Regions from separate parts of the Alteromonas sp. R7 genome, predicted to be linked through region 2. Evidence: riboswitches for the same ligand, from Rfam matches in the RefSeq annotation. Region 2 holds a riboswitch; the other holds the start of a gene.

Region 1 (8,561 bases), on a different contig from region 2:
TAATATCTTTTTAAGTGTGCTTTGAGGAAGGCCATTTACTATTAGCGCGGCTATCATCAATATTGCACCGGCCATAACCATAGGCAGCAGCGTTTCTTTAAGCAATATCACAGAGCTTACATAACCCACTATCGGCGTGAGTGTACTAATAAGAACAATTTTATCTGGGGGTAATTTAGGCCCCGCCGCTACCATGAGGCCAAAACCGAGACCCGTTGCCACTGGCCCAATGTACGCCAATAGTAACCAATCGCTTATATCGTAAGCCCCAAAATTAGGTGTTGGTTCAACTATCAGTGCAATAGCAAGCATGGCGAAACCTGCGATGGTAAACTGCCAGAAGACAGCTTCAATGACGCTTCCCTTCCACTTATGAAAAGACACTCTTCGAATAGCGACCGCCCACAATGCAGATGCCAGCAACATACCAAAGAGCGGTAGCCATGCGCCCGGTTGTCCCGAAGCAAATAAAATCATTGCACAGCCAATGGTAGATATACCGGTTAGAATTAATCGCTTAGAAGGCGGACGCTGCCGATACCATAGAGTGTCGATAAGCAGCATCCAAAGCGGTGTAGTGTAAATAAGAATACTGGCCGTGCCGGCAGGAATAAACTGCAGTGAGACAGTAATAAGCCCCATTGATAGGATAAACTGGAAAAAGGCAACGACAAACACCACCGAGCGATCTTTACGATTGAGCACCGGTAAACGTTTTTTGGTGATAAGTACAAACAGCGCAAGTACAGGAAGACTTAACAAAAAGCGCAAGCACACCATCCATACAGGCCCTACAATCTCAAGCCCTAACTTCATGCCTGGCCAGTTAAGTCCTAAACACAACACCGCAACCAAAAGCATTTTAATGCCTTTTGATTGCTCTTTTTCCGCCACCGATGATGAAGACATGCGTTTTAAAAAATCCAATTACACGAACTGCGTTAAGAGAAGTTTCTACCGCCCGGTAAGCTGAATGTAGGCGGAGAATTTTAAGGGCGCAAATATAAGTGAATTAGCAAGGGATTAAAACCTTCCTGACCGTGTATACACGCCAATTTATCGACCAAATGGTCAACTTTTTAAAACCTTGTGGAAACTTTGCTATACGGGTGGTTAATCACTGATAAACACTTTGACCTACAGGTACAATGCAACTGACAGCAGCTTCCGCTCACCTCTTTCTATTTTGCTTACGCTGTGCATGTACTTATCTGGCCGAAAAAAGTAAATGCGGTTAAAGAGATTAAAGATGACTTTCTCTGCCCAAAATTGACCGCCGCGCTTCGGCTTTTTTAGTACTACATTAAATTTAAAGTAACGCCCGCTGCCCATAGGGTCATTATGCTCTAACACGCTATGACCCTCTTTGTAGGTAACCACATTAATAGCAAATCGCTTCGATGAGACTATCGCTTTGTTGAGCACTTTAGCCATGCTGATTCTACCTTAGGTGAAGAGAACGTGATGCGATTTAAACACGCGCTACTATAAGCTGGGAAGCGTATGCTGAGTTCAGATAGTGCTTTGATATACGCGAAACGTATATGCCTAGGAATACAAACACTAGGCCAAGGTGGGGTTTGTCCACTTCATGATTTTAGCGTTTTCTTTTTGTGCGCTGTTTCCATTACTCTTGTCATGCCCGTCATCATTATTTTTTACGGTGTAATAATTTTTGCGGGTTTCTATATGCTCAAACCCCGAGCTCTCATAAAGCGCAATAGCAGTATGGTTACTTTCACGCACTTCTAGCCACATTTCACGCATTGCATTTTTTACCGATGTCTCAATGACAAAATCAACTAAAGCGCGACCTACCCCCTTGCCTCTTGCGCCACTGTCTACCGCAATATCCATCAGCGTAGCTTCATCAACGACTTCAAGCATGATGGCATAGCCAACAATCTTGTCATTTTCAAAGGCAAACACCCCGTAATAGGGTTTGGTGAAACAATCCGCGAAGGTACTTAGTTTCCAAGGCGACACTTGTGCCTCTTGATGGATAGCATGCGCAAGTTCAATGTGCTCGTTAAAGCCTTGTGGCGGTACGATTGTTAACTTCATCGACGCGACTACTGGCCGTTAGCGGAGTGGTTTAATTCGCGTGCTGCGCTGATAAGCTGCGCCCACAGTTCCCGTTTCTGCACAGTTGAGAGTTTTAGCGGTGTGGCTGGCAATATAATGGCCGTTTCGGTTACCGATAGCGTACGGCCAATCATTATGGTGCTAGCCCACTGTGACGGTATACCCAACTGAACACAGGCTAGCTGCAAGTCCTTCAGCCATTGCTGTGATTTAGCTTTCTGTTCGGCACTTAACGGGATACCTTCAGGCGATACCGGCCCTTTTGCGCCAATAGACTTTGTTAAAGACTCTTGCGAGGTAACCGCATTGTCGAAAGACGGCGAAATGTTGTGTGACTGTGAAGCACCTGTTTCGGTTTGCCCTGCTTTCCCGTCATTGTGCGACCCGCCAGGTGTGGAAAGTTTTGCTGCCCCGCCGTCTTTAGGCTTAGCCTTATCTTTCGTGCTACTGCCAACATTTGCCCGCAACTGAGCAAGCCGTGATTGCTTTTCTTCTTGAGATATTGGCTTTGAAGGCGGCTTATTGGTTTGAGCGTTTTGGCTGTAGGGTAACTGTGTCGATGAACTATTTGTACTGCCGACGTTGCGTTGTGCTGCATTGGCGTTGTTTTGTTTCGCTTGGTCTTCCTGCTTTAGCTCAGTGTAGGCGTCTTTGGTGATCCAAACCGGGATCCCCATTTCCTGTAAAACCGCCTGCTGATATGAAGTAAGAGACATTGCGCAAAAACACCTAACGTGGATAGTTCATTGTATTTGTTTAGTTTACTAAAGTTGCAGGCTTGGTTGAATAACTATCGCGTTCTTTTGCTCGGATTGTACCTGCAGTTTAATGCTCAAGCGTTAATTCATAAGCGTTGATTCTTAAGTATTATTCGCGAATTTATAATGCCTAGCCCTTGGTATAAGAGGAAATAAAACAGCTGCAGCAAATTAAGCACTAGCAACAGAAACCAAAAAAATTTAAGAAGAATTTAACAAAGAAACGATTTAGAATTTGAACGTAAACGTTCACAAGAAGAGAAAGTGGCAGGGGTGGAGGGACTCGAACCCCCAACCATCGGTTTTGGAGACCGCTGTTCTACCAATTCGAACTACACCCCTAGCGCGCTGTGCATTATACGGATGACATTAAAAAGGTAAAGCCTTTTTATCACTACCATGCACTGCATGCTTAATTAACACGCAATGCGCTGTTTTTTCAATCGAATAACACCAAATAGGCTTTATCCATCACCTGTGTTTTGTCTTATTGCCCGCTTTTAAACCGACTTCTATACAGCGTCACTTTTAAATGCGGAGCAGTTTATGACAATTAGACCTTATTGGCGTTAAGCGCAGCAAACCACAGGTCATTAGTGATAGCGACAATCTCGGTGTGCAGATCAAATTTCGCTATCGCGTCGTGCTCATCGATATTCATTAGCTTGGCGTAATGCTTAACGAGCTCTCTACTTTCATTGATTTCAAGTTTATTGATAAGGCAGCAACTTGCTAAATCGAAGTAGCGGTTTCCCATGGCGGCATATTCCCAATCAATAATTTTGAGTGAGTTATCTGCGCTCAGTAATAAGTGATTAGTTAGCAAGTCATTATGACATAACACATAGTCGTCATCGTCTTGTTCACTTTTTATTACTTGTTTCCGCAATGATTGGGCTTTTAGATAAAGCTCACTGCTCATATCGAGCTGTGCAACATTAATATAATGCTGCCATCTTGATGCTAAATCTAATGGCCTAGCGGTAATGGGCAAAGAATGAATACGAGCGAGGGTGTTGGCCAGCTCAAGCATTGAAAGCGTCGCACTTTCACTGTGCTCTAGCCACTGCTCAACCCAGATGGTTTCATCATCGCTTAACCATATAGGTTGCGGCGCTACTCCCAACCTATAAAGCTGTTGCTGCAAAGCAAATTGGTGCGCACGATTAACCCCACTAAAGTCATCATCGCCCATCCATTTCACCGCTAAGTCGACAGGGTTATGATCCGACTTTGGTTGCCCACTACTTTGAAGGTTATTTGCAGTCAAGGGTAACTGACTATCTGCGAGCTCTTGAACGCGGTAAACGTGATTTACCGCTCCAGCAGGGTGTGACGAAATTTTCGCACTGTCGCTAAGATTAAGCGCCTTTTGCAGCGTGGCGATGATATCCAACCTGTTCACCTTGTTTTTTATATTGTACTAGCCACTGGTAATACCCAAATACCGCAAAACCAACATAGCCTAAGAACAGGCAAGCAGATAATGCATAACCCACTTGCAGGTATAAATAGGCGGACGCTAAATTGATGAAAAACCAATAAACCCAGTTTTGCAGGATTTTATGCGCCACCATAAATGTTGTGACTACACTCAATAAATTAATGCTCGCATCTAATAGTAGGTACTCACTATTGAACTGTGAGCCTGCCACCTCAGACAGAACCCAAGCGAGCAATAACATACTCGGCACAATGAGCAAATGAGCCCAGAGAGGCCAATGAAGCACTGGCTTAACATCGCCGTCTTCCGCCCCTTTCGACCACTGATAATAACCGTATCCCGCCATTATCATATAAAAGAAGTTAAGCGCAGACTGAAATGGCAAAGTCACCTGCCAAAATAGCCAGGTGTAAATTGCGGTACTCACAAAGGCGCACAGCCAACACCAGCTGTTCTGTTTTGCGGCTAACAGCACATAGGCAATAGCGAGGACAACCGCTACCCACTCTAACAGTGAAGTAGCGGCAATTTGAGAAGTGAACTCAGAAAAAAAGTTAGCCATTAAGATGATTTTCTAGATTGCATGGCATCAAAATTTAAAAACTTAGCAACGAAAATAGCCTGCCCCACTTCTTCATGGGTCCTTTGCATTTCTTCACCAAGTACTTTCATAACCACACCATAGTCACCTGTAACCTGCGTGCTGGTTGAACTTGTTGAAACTGCAATATCACTATAGCTATTTAACCTATCAATGAAATCTTGAATAGGTGGAATGTATTCGTTAACCAATGGGTACAACGACAGTTCAACCATAACTTGCATGTCTGTTTCCTTTTATTTTAAAACGCGTACTTAACAGTAACGCCAAACTGACGACCGTTACCTATTTGGTAATATGGCTCATCGAAGGCATACTCATCGCGAGGGTCGTTGCTGAAACCACCGAATCCACGGGTGTAGTACTCACGATCAAACGCATTTTGTACCCACAGTGATGTCTGCCAATCACCGTGTAACATCACAATCTCCGAATTAACCAGCGTAGTACTTGGCGAGGTTACATCATGGCCGTCAGAAAAACGGTATTCGCTTTTGTAATCTACATCTACACGCAAAAGCATGTTATCTGTAAGTGCGTACTCACTATACAGGTTTGCGGTCCACTTAGGTGATTGAGCCTGTCTTTGCTCAGACACTTCAGTACCGTCTGCAAGCGTATACCCTTCAAAGGTAGCGCTTAGGTAACCAACACTTGCATCAAGCTGCCATGCATCACTAGCAATCCAGCTAAGCTCCAGCTCGGCTCCTTTGTTTGTTCCTAAATCAGCATTATCAATAATATCTACGAACCCTGCCGTACCGTCATCACGAGTGATAACGTCAAAATCGCTCACCTGAGTATCTTTTCTATCCATATAGAAAATTGCAGCACGAGCAATTAGGTCAGGCGTAAGTAATGGGCCCTTAACGCCTACTTCGTAGTTCCAGTTATACTCTTCGTCGAAGAATCGCTGATTGTCATTCACGCGGCTGTCGGGGTTAAAGCCTGCCCCTTTATATCCGCGTGAAATACTGCCGTAATAGAAGTGATCGCCCTGTGTATACTGAAGCGCGACTTTCCCGCCTACCATGGTGGTGTCGAACGCGCGAGTGAGCTGGTTGTTATCAGCGTAATCAAAATCGTAGTTTTCTACTCTTAACCCTGCTACAAGTACTAAATTTTCGTTCAAACGACTTTCAGTCTGAGCATATATAGCGGTCGTCGTAGGCGTGTATTCACTGGCAAAGTCACTATCCAAATAAGTGTACTGACGCAGCAGCTTTTCTTCCGTGCTTTTATAAAATACGCCTATTGTCCAGTCAGTCATACCATCAAAAAGTGCGGCACTGTCAGATGACACGAAACGCATCTCTCCGGTCTGTGTTTCTACATCGCGATAATAGGCGTCAAAAGACGTATAACCCCACGGGTGAAACCCTGTGAATGTCCAGTCTTCATCGTATCCATAAGCAATATTGTGAGAAGCATGGGTGGCAATTAGAATAAAGTCGCCCGCTGCTGTATTGGTTGTAGAGCGCGCGCTAACAGCGTGGGTTTGGTGTTCGTCAAATCCAGGTTCATCAGACAGCGTTTTGTTGTCATTGTCTAGCGAGAATGCATCGTAACCGTTATCGATATCGTACCAGCGATAAGTAAGCGCTAGTGTGGTTCGCTCATCTACACTGCCTTCAACGGCAAAGCGCAGTGCGGTTTCATCGATATTCGCGGTATCGCTTCTATTTAAGAACGTATTTTCTACAAAGCCATCACTGCGATTATGAACCAGCGCAACACGATAGCCCCAATCCGTGTTGATATCATCACCAGTGGCGCCTTCAATACGGTAACTCTCTTTGTTCCCAATGCGGGCTTCAACGTAGTCTGGGGCGTCGCTACCCACGTCATTACTGGAGAGTTTAACCGCTCCGGCCAATGCACCTGTGCCGTATAAGGTAGCCTGAGGTCCGCGATATACCTCTAGTTGTTTAGTATCAAAAATAAGACCTGCCGCAGCAAGGCCTGAAAAATCAAATTCATCGACGATAAAGCTTACAGAAGGATTGATAGGCTCGGCGAACTGACTACGCTCTCCAATACCGCGAATTTGCACGAAGCGGCCGCGAGACGCACCAGCTGCAAAGTTTACGTTTGGAATACTGTTTAGCACACTGTCGATATGGCTCGGCTGTCTACTGCGAAGACGCTCTTGATCTAAAATGGTCGCGCTAGCACTTAACTGGTCGAGTGTAGTTTGACGAAAATCACCAGATACGATGACGCGCTCAATATCTGATGGCGTGCTATCTGAAGTGTTACTTACATTGGTTTGTTGCGCATAGGCCGCAACGGAACTAGCAAGCAGTGAAAGTGTGAAAAGTGTTTTATACATGGGATCTCTTATTCTTATTTAAGAAAAAAGATCCGGGTCTAACGGCAGGTGATAAGGCTATATTGTGAACCATCCCTACGCCGGTATTATCCGGATCAGGTTTAAGGGTTCCCACGAATGTGGATCTCAGACCGAAAACGGACACCCCTTGGTATAGTGTTGCGCTGCTAAAACTAGCAAACTCAACTTCTGCGACGGAGTCTACCAGTTCGATACACGCCGTCAAGCAGATAAGACGTTAAGCTAACGTAAGGTTTTATATATGATATAAGGCGTTGAAAGCTTAGGGCTATTCAGCGTCAATATTCATATTTAGGCGACGTACTTCATCGTCAGTTTGTGCTTTTAAACCTTCCAACGTTTTGCCGTGTGCGGTTGGTTGACGCGTATCAGGGTCAACCTTTACGAAAACGATATCGTCTGCAAAACAGATGGTTTTCTTGGTTGCTTTGTTGCGTACCAAGCAGCTTACGGTAATAGACGTACGGCCTACAGCTTTAGTTTCTAGACCAAACTCTACGATATCACCCTGCATAGCCGGTGATTCGAAACTAATTTCACCAATATGCTTAGTTACCAAGCAATTAGTTTCTAGCTGACAAATAGCCCAAATTGCAGCTTCTTCGTCTATCCATTCTAACGCGCGGCCACCGAACAAAGAATTGGCGTAATTAAGGTCGTTTGGCATAACTAGACGCCGAGAAAGAAAGCGCATTCGAATTCCTCATAATAAATCGCTACTATAGCGTTAGATTATACCGAAAAAACTGATTCATGGCGCTAACTCAATTACGCGAATGGCTATTAGCCCCCTACTTTGAAAATAGCGGCGAAAATGGCTGCAAAAAAAGCTCTCACGCTTCACACTTATCAAACGTGACTTGCCCGCTTCACCGGAGAATGCTTGTAATATCTGGCAATGATGATTTTTGTGAAGCTGCCATACGTAGCGTTCAAGCCTTTGTAGATGAAGTTTCATCTATAAGCGTTGTGAATTTTGCTGGCGATACACTTAAGGGAAAGAACCGCAAACAAGTACTGGGGAGCGAATGTGACATTGCCACATTAGACTGTCGCGATTCATTCAAACCTGGCGACGTGATGGCAGTGGCGGGGATCGTTAAACGCAGTGGTTGTTTAATACTTATTTGCCCTGCATTGAGTGAATGGGTCAACAATATTTCGGTCTCGTTCCTGTCGGAGGGGTTTACGCTTACACAAAGTCGATACCTCGAACGCTTTATAAAGCACCTGCGTAACAACGACTACGTGGCATTTCACACTGAAGAAAAAACCACACTTCCAGATACGGCTATGTACCGCATTAGCCAAGGCGTAACA
Region 2 (8,561 bases):
AAGGCTACGCCTGTAACCCATTTACCATAAGGGCTGCCCATGGCATCTATTTCATTTAAGCGCTTGTCAGCTTCACTTAAGGTTAATTTGCCCGACAGCAGTTCGCTGGCCAGTTCATCGGTAAGCGACAACGCGTTCATGTCTAATTCGCCAGGAAGCAAACGCGCAGCATGGTTATATTCGTCTTCGTGACGGTCACTCCAGATAACAAAAGTCAGTGAAGTTGGCGTTGAAATAAATGAAGCGTGTACGCCTAAATACTTAGCGACTTCACCTAGGTAAGCTTCAAGACGGAACGCAGGGGTACCGTACTTGTGCAGCATTTTGCCTAGCTTCACTATAAATCTACGAATTTGAATAAATTCAACGGTATCCAACGCACTGCCCTTTAGTTTTGATAAATCTAATATGAGATAAATGAGACAAAAAAGCCAGACGCATAGGTAAAGTGTCTGGCTAAAATTTGGGCGGATTGTACGGAGGGTTTTGCACGAAAGCAAAACAAATTTTCTCTTATTTTCCCTTACAAAAACTAATCGATTAATCCATTAAAAGTGCGCTCTTTAGCGCGAGTTTTCAAACGAAAAATACAGGTATTCTTGCGCTTAAACACGTTCTGTAAACGGCATCCAGTCTTTCCATACGGGTTCCAGTCCTTTCATTGAAAGTGCGCTCACGACATCTGATACAGATCGGTTATCGTCAATATCGAATTGATTTAGTGCCTTCGATGGGGCGCTGTAACCGCCAGGCTGTGTTTGCGACGCTGCACTCATAGACGTTATGCCAAGCGGCATTACGCCATCCCGAAATACTGCCGACTCTCGGGTAGACAGCGAGAGTTCTGCTTGTGGGTTAAAAATGCGGTGGGCGCATATTAGCTGCAGCAAATCTCGCTCGTTAGGGAGTTTACTGTTGGTGTGGGCATTGCCCCCTGTGCTGTTACCTTCACAGCTACGAAGGCGCGGAAAAGCAATGGATACACGGCTTTGCCAGTAGTGTTGCTGTATTAACTTGCCGTGAAGGGCGGTCATGGCGCTATCAACCCGCCAGTCGCCTAAACCAAGTAGCGCGCCAATGCCAATTTTATCAATGCCGGCTTTCCCTATGCGATCGCTGGCTTCTAAGCGCCATAGGAAGTCCTGTTTTTTACCTCGAGTGTGGTAATTAGCGTAATGCTGCGGTGAGTAGGTTTCTTGATACACTAACACCGCGTCTAAGCCCAGGTGCTTCAAGGTTTCATATTGCTCGCGCTTTAAAGGCTGTACCTCCATCATAAGGTAGCTCACCTTTTCGCGAATGGCGCTTAGTGTTTGCTCAAAATATTCCATCCCCACTTTGGTTTCATGTTCGCCAGTAACCAGTAACACCTGTGAAAAGCCTAAATCTTTGATGGCTTCAATTTCGGTCAACACTTCGCTTATAGACAGGGTTTTGCGCTTTATTTTGTTGCTCATTGTAAAGCCGCAGTAGGTACATTCGTTGGCACACAAGTTTGATAAATACAAAGGTACAAACAGCTGCATGGTATTGCCAAAGCGATGGCGAGTAATTGCTTTAGCGCGATAGGCCATGGCTTCTAAGTACTTAGCGCCAGCGGGGGAGATCAGCGCCATGAAGTCGTCTAAAGAAAGTGTATCTTTACCTAGCGCTCGTTCTACGTCTCCTGCTGTTTTGCTGTTTATCGACATAGCCACATGCGACAAGTCTTGCTGCATTAATGCCTGTGCTACCTTCATACCGCCGGCTCCAAAAAGGCGGTAAGCGGGCTAGAGGCTTGGGCAAAACTGCTGGTAGCACCAAGTCCAGCTTCAAAGGCTTTTCGCCCCGTTTCTACGGCGCTTGCGAAAGCTGCTGCCATAGCAACTGGGTCCTTAGCCGTGGCGATAGCCGTATTCACCAGTACCGCATCTACTCCCAGCTCCATGGCCGCCATAGCTTCGCTTGGCTTACCAATGCCTGCATCTACAATGACGGGTATCGACGCTTGTTCAACAATAATTTGCAAAAAGGGTTTGGTTTGTAATCCCTGATTGCTCCCAATTGGCGCGCCCAATGGCATGACGGCAGCGCAGCCTACCTCTTCTAAGCGTTTACATAAAACGGGGTCTGCTCCGCAGTAAGGCAAAACGTGAAACCCTTTTTTAACCAGTGCCTCTGCGGCAAGCAGGGTTTCGATGGGGTCGGGCAACAAGTAGCGTTGGTCTGGATGAATTTCCAGCTTCACCCAAGGACTACCTAATGCTTCATAAGCAAGTTCAGCGGCGAATATGGCTTCTTTAGCGTTCTTCGCTCCCGACGTATTCGGCAAAAGAGTAACGCCCAATGCTTTTAATGCCGAAAGCGTTTCATCTTGTGAACTATGGCTGGCGACACGCTTCATTGCCAAGGTCACCATGCTGCTCTTGGCTGCCTGTACCGCGCTTTTCAGGGTGTCTGGGTTACTAAATTTGCCAGTGCCAGTTAACAGGCGGGAAGGGAAGGTATGATTTGCGAGTGTTAGCATTTTAGCCTCCTGCCACTAGGGTAAATATATCCACCGTATCGTTGTTACTTAAATACGTCGTCGGCCATTCTTGCTTGCTGACAATAGCCGCGTTTTTGGCAACGGCAGTGCCTTCGTCTTTCAATTGTTTAAGGGCAATTAATTCACTAAGTGATATAGGAGAAATCACGCTCATTGGTTGATTGTTCACGTTGATATTAATTTGGGTCATTGGCATACCTCACAATAAGAAGAGGGGGGAAGCTTGAAACTTTGCAGCGTACCTTGGCCTGCATGGGCGTTTACGTACTGGCCCCATTTAATATCGGCATCGAAGCCTCTTGCCAGAAATAACAAGGCTTGGGTAGCTTGGTGGCATGCTGCCATGCCTACAACGGGGCCCAGTACACCTTTGCTAACGCAATCCTCGCGTATGGCAACATTATTCACTAAACACTCGTAGCAACCGCAGGTGGCTGAGTTTTGAGGCAAGTTCAGCGCTTGCCAGGTAAGCCCACTGGCTGCTGCAATAAAAAGCGGAATAGAGGCGCGAAACGAGGCCAGGTTTATCTGTCTTCGTACCGTAACGTTGTCGGTGCAATCCAGCACGCAGGTGGCTGATGCAATTAACGTTGGTAAGTTGTTACTATCAGCAAATAAACTTTTAAACTGTATGTTTAAATGCGAGTTCACTTTACGCAGTTCATTGTAAAGCGACTTGGCTTTTAGCTCGCCTAGGTGCATTTCGTTGTAGCTTATCTGGCGCTGCAAATTACTAATGTCGACGGTGTCACCATCTATAAGTGTAATGTTGCCCACGCCTGCGCCTGCTAAATAGCGGGCGGTTAAGCTGCCTAATCCACCTAAGCCAACGATAACGGCGTGTGCACTCGACAAATAAAGCTGTCCGTCATGATCAATGCAATCAAGTAAGAGTTGTCTGCTGTAGCGACGTATATCCTGATGCGCTAACTGCTGGCCTACTGAGTGACTAAGTGAATGAGTAGCTGAATGACTAAGCAAACCCAGCCTCCTCAACCAATGCTTGGTAGGCTTTTAGCGGGTGTGCTGCCTGAGTGATTGCACTTACCACAGCAATGCCGCTAACGCCGGTTTTAGCTACATTGCCTATACGCGATAAGTTAATACCACCAATAGCAACGGTGGGAATGCCATCGCAAAGCTGCACATACTTTTCTAAACGTGCTACACCTTGGGGCTTCGAAGGCATGTCTTTGGTATTGGTGGGGAAGATATGACCAAGGGCAATGTAAGACGGGTTTAAAGCGCGAACACGTTGAATTTCAGCGAAGCCGTGCGTTGATATTCCAAGCCGTAAACCCGCACTACGGATGGCGTTTAGGTCTGCGGTGTCGATATCCTCTTGCCCCAAGTGCACACCGTAAGCCCCGAGTTCTATGGCCAGCTCCCAATAGTCATTAATGAATAATTGGCAGTCGGTGTGTTTCACCAATTCTATTGCCTCTTTTATTTGCTGACGAATGTCTTCTTGGGAGCCTTGTTTAACCCGCAGCTGCATGATTTTTATGCCCGTTGGCCAGAGGCGGGCTATCCATTGCACGCTATCCACTACAGGGTAGATGCCTAAATGAGTATGAGTAAGTGCAGGAAAGTGGCCTTCTTTACAAGACGAGGCTTCAAGAAGGGTATCCTTATCCCGCTCTTTTTCATTGGCAGTGGCACCACGTTGGTGAAAGGTCACCAGCGGAAAGCTCTCTGGTTTTGCGGGAAAGCCGTTGGTTCGTGCAAAGTAGGCGGTTAATTCGTTACTTATGGCGTTTGCGTTAGCCGCTGCGCATTGCTTTGGTAGTGTATGGCCACGAACTTCGCTGACGTAAGCATTAGCAAGCGTAAGTGCGTCTTCAATGCAGTAGTCGTGCACAATGAATGCCGCTAATGCGCTGGCTAACATACAGCCTGTGCCGCGAAGGTTGCCGTTAGCGTATTTCAGCTGGCTAAAACGAAGAGTGTGAGAGGCACAAACAAAAATATCGCTTACATTTTTTTGCCAGTGGGCGTGACCGCCCTTAACGTAAACGCTCTTTGCGCCTTTACCCCTTAGCCGATTGATTGCATTTAGCAAGCTCGCTTCATCAACAACTGGCAAATGGGTGAGCCACGCAAGCTCATCGATATTTGGCGTAACGATATCTACTGTATTCAACAGTTCGTCAACTACGCTTTCGCTTAACTCACTCAGCACGCCACCTGACGAGGTAGACAGTACAGGGTCCCATACAACGAAGGGGCGAGGGTTAGATGTTTTTTGAATACGTGCACACAACAACAGCGCTTGCTCATCATTAGCAATAGCGCCAATTTTAATAGCGCGTGGCGGGGTATCTTCAAACAGCACCTGCCACTGCTGATTTAATGCCGACGCGCACATGCTTTCCTTACTAAGCATGATTGAGTTGGATTGCACGGTAAGTTGTGTAGTGAGCACACAAGCATGGATGTTCAGATCGGCCAATGTAATGGCGTCGCGGGTAACGCCCGCACCACCGCTACAGTCCACACCTCCCACACACCACACTACAGGAAGTGCAGTGGTGAGGTTGTTGGATGCAGGGTTTATGGACGCTTTCGCCATCATGGTAGCTCTACCTTGCTATCTGCAGTGTGATAAAGCTCTGCGCCAGACTGATTGAATGCCTGGGCCATCTCTTTCATGCCTTTTTCTTTCTCAAACTCTTGCTGCTCTGCTTTTTTAGCCACATCGCGCACTTCCTGAGAAATTTTCATGCTGCAAAATTTAGGGCCGCACATAGAGCAGAAATGCGCAACTTTGCCAGACGCCTGCGGCAAGGTTTCATCGTGATAAGCGCGCGCAGTATGCGGGTCGAGAGCTAAATTGAACTGATCTTCCCACCTGAATTCAAAGCGTGCTTTCGACATGGCGTTGTCGCGAATTTGTGCACCTGGGTGTCCTTTTGCCAAGTCGGCAGCGTGGGCTGCAATTTTGTAGGTGATCAGCCCCTGTTTAACGTCTTCTTTGTTAGGTAGGCCTAAATGCTCTTTAGGTGTTACATAGCACAGCATTGCGCAGCCATACCAACCGATCATGGCGGCACCTATACCTGAAGTGAAGTGATCGTAGCCAGGAGCGATATCGGTGGTGAGGGGGCCAAGGGTATAAAACGGCGCTTCGTGGCAATGCTTAAGCTGCTCTTCCATGTTCGCTTTAATCATATGCATTGGCACATGCCCCGGGCCTTCAATCATTACCTGAACATCGTACTCCCATGCAATTTTCGTCAGCTCTCCAAGGGTACGTAATTCAGAGAATTGCGCGTCGTCGTTAGCGTCAGCTACGCTACCAGGGCGCAGGCCATCACCTAGCGACAGCGCCACATCGTACTTAGCGCAAATTTCGCAAATATCGTGAAAGTGCTCATACAGAAAGCTTTGTTGGTGGTGGCTTAAGCACCACTTTGCCATTATCGAACCGCCGCGCGATACAATGCCGGTTACCCGCTTTGCGGTAAGGTGTACGTACTCAAGCAGCACGCCAGCGTGAATGGTGAAGTAGTCTACGCCTTGTTCAGCTTGCTCAATTAGGGTGTCTTTAAACATCTCCCACGTTAAATCTTCGGCTACACCGTTTACTTTTTCTAGCGCTTGATAGATGGGGACGGTGCCAAGAGGAACAGGACTGTTTCGCAGCAGCCACTCTCGGGTTTCGTGAATGTTTCTGCCGGTAGATAAATCCATGATGGTATCGGCGCCCCAGCGCGTTGACCACACCAGCTTTTCTACCTCTTCTTCAATAGACGAGGTGACTGCTGAATTACCAATGTTTGCGTTAATCTTTACTAGAAAGTTACGCCCTATAATCATTGGTTCCAACTCGGGGTGATTGATGTTGCATGGAATAATGGCGCGGCCTGCGGCCACTTCCTGGCGTACAAATTCAGGCGTGATGGTATCGGGTAAATTCGCACCAAAGTGTTCGCCTTTGTGCTGCTGCGTCAGTTCGGCATCTTTAATGGCCTGGCGACCCATATTCTCGCGAATGGCAATGTATTCCATTTCAGGAGTAATAATGCCCTGTCTTGCGTAGTGAAGCTGGGTTACGTTTTTGCCTGCTTTTGCTTTTAGTGGTTTGCGGCTGCGAATAAAGCGGAAATCTTCGGTAAATATGTCGTTTTCTCGCTCTTTTGCAAAGCTTGACGAAACGCCCTCTAATTCAAGGGTATCGCTACGCTCTTCAATCCACTTTTGGCGAAGCGGAGCTAGGCCTTTGTGCACATCTATGTTTTCTTGTGGGTCGCCGTAGGGGCCTGAAGTGTCGTAAACAGGAATGGGCGGATTTGGTTCTAAAATAGGGTTGTCTTCTGTTCCACCCACTAAACGGTCGTGTTGGTGAATAAGGCGCATGGCCACACGAATATCGTCACGGCTGCCACACTCGTAGTGGCGTGTTGAATTTGGGTAAGCTTCGCCCGCAAGTTCATTAATGAATTGTTGTGCTTGTTGGCGCTGTTCGCGTCTGTTCGACATAGCATTTTACCTTGTAAATTTAGGTTCTAAAAATGCTTGTCAGGAGTGAAGGAGAATACAAAGTGGAAGTGTAGAGGGAAACAATCCCGTTACTTTAGCGAGATTGTTGGTAAAGGTTCTGGTGATTGCAGCCCTTTACACCGTTGATGTTGACTTGGCGATAAACTTGAACAGTTTACCTTGAGTGACGAGCAGCACCGGAATGGGTGTGTCTGTATCATCAACAGCAAAACAACTTCGCTTCACAACGCTAAACCACGGTTTAACATTGTGCACATTGTATTTTCTTGTTCCCTTCGCAGGTATTAGCCTGATCAGGTTCTACGGATCCCACTTTCGCGGTCTCAGCTTACTGGGTTACCAGTGAAGCACTCCGACAAGTTGTTTAAGTCAATTCGGGTTGTTGTTGAAACAACCCGAATTGAGAATTCCTTTTTACTATATCTTCAATTTTACGGGTAATACAAGTACTACCAGAAAGCTAAATGAATATTCATCTAGCTGGCTAGCTGCTGACCTTCCTTGTAAAGCTGAAGTGCAGTGGCTGTGTCGTGCTTGCGTTCGCTAATTGCAGACAGCAGCAATAAGTCTTCTTTGCGCGACTTCATTTTAGTGGCTTTAAGCAGCGCTTTTTCCGCCAACACATCATCGCCTGAGTTAAATGCAACTTGGCCTAGCGTGGAGTATAGCGACACGTTTTCTTCGTCTTGCTTTATCCAGCTTTCAAGCAGTCGTAGTGATGGCGATGCATCAGGAATATTAAGCTGCGTGAACAGCGGAAACAGGGCGCTATTCGGGCCACGTTTTTGCCATTCAACTAGCAAATTCTGTGCGTCGGCATGCATACCTTGGTCAAGCAACTGTTGAATGTAAGCCGCGCGGTAAGCATCGTCGTGACGAAGCTTGCGGGGTAGGGTTTCCCAATATGATTTAAGCTCGACAGCGCCTTGCTTACTGGCAATTTCCGCAAACTTACCTTTGGCAATACGCTGGCTCCATGTAGTGTAGTCTGCTTTGGGCAATGCTTTACGCCAGCCTGACAAATTTTCTTGAAGTACTTGCCATTTACCTAGCTTGGCAAGAATTTGCGCTTTTAACTGCACAACCTGCTTGTTCTCGCGCTCTTGCTCGTCAAGTTCGTTAAGTTTCTCTAGTGCCGCATCGTATTTTTCTTCAGCCATATCAATACGCGCGTGCATGACCGTTGCGGCTACTTTCGCTTTTGGAAAGTCAGTTGCCTGAACAAGGAAATAACGGGCTTTGGCTAAATCGTTATTGGCAAAAGCAATTTGCGCTGACGCCAAATAGTTAACGCCTTCGAAATCGCCGTTGGTGGTTTTGCTTAGCGCCTTTTGAGCCGTATCAAAATCACCTGCAGCCATTGCGTGTAAGCCGTCGTAAAACGCACGCTTACGTTTGCGCTCACCTAAGGTGCCAAACCATTTATGTGAACCTGTGATCAGGCTTAACGCCCACAATACAAGTCGAGATAGTACGTACCAGGCAATGACGGCACCTATCACTAAAATACAAAAGCTAATCACCGTCATTT

What was found. Region 2 has a riboswitch for thiamine pyrophosphate ahead of thiC (phosphomethylpyrimidine synthase ThiC). Riboswitches for the same ligand answer to the same signal wherever they lie in the genome.
Region 1: it holds a riboswitch for thiamine pyrophosphate, as region 2 does, so the genes downstream of both, AC0J2X_RS14625 (TonB-dependent receptor) here and thiC (phosphomethylpyrimidine synthase ThiC) in region 2, are expected to answer to the same signal.

The regions. Positions count from the first base shown of each region.
Region 1 covers NZ_JBVTQX010000009.1:1,953-10,513, reverse strand. Annotated here, with positions in the region: gene AC0J2X_RS14665 (DMT family transporter) at 1-909, opposite strand, end outside; gene AC0J2X_RS14660 (hypothetical protein) at 1,138-1,434, opposite strand; gene rimI (ribosomal protein S18-alanine N-acetyltransferase) at 1,564-2,064, opposite strand; gene AC0J2X_RS14650 (hypothetical protein) at 2,073-2,801, opposite strand; tRNA gene AC0J2X_RS14645 (tRNA-Trp) at 3,109-3,185, opposite strand; gene AC0J2X_RS14640 (phosphotransferase) at 3,397-4,248, opposite strand; gene pnuC (nicotinamide riboside transporter PnuC) at 4,205-4,849, opposite strand; gene AC0J2X_RS14630 (hypothetical protein) at 4,849-5,112, opposite strand; gene AC0J2X_RS14625 (TonB-dependent receptor) at 5,130-7,220, opposite strand; TPP riboswitch at 7,276-7,379, opposite strand; gene AC0J2X_RS14620 (acyl-CoA thioesterase) at 7,510-7,935, opposite strand; gene AC0J2X_RS14615 (tRNA(Met) cytidine acetyltransferase TmcA domain-containing protein) at 7,995-8,561, shown strand, end outside.
Region 2 covers NZ_JBVTQX010000007.1:226,829-235,389, reverse strand. Annotated here, with positions in the region: gene AC0J2X_RS13365 (threonine/serine exporter family protein) at 1-377, opposite strand, end outside; gene thiH (2-iminoacetate synthase ThiH) at 606-1,739, opposite strand; gene AC0J2X_RS13355 (thiazole synthase) at 1,736-2,506, opposite strand; gene thiS (sulfur carrier protein ThiS) at 2,508-2,717, opposite strand; gene AC0J2X_RS13345 (HesA/MoeB/ThiF family protein) at 2,714-3,508, opposite strand; gene thiE (thiamine phosphate synthase) at 3,501-5,102, opposite strand; gene thiC (phosphomethylpyrimidine synthase ThiC) at 5,099-7,009, opposite strand; TPP riboswitch at 7,284-7,395, opposite strand; gene AC0J2X_RS13330 (heme biosynthesis HemY N-terminal domain-containing protein) at 7,507-8,561, opposite strand, start outside.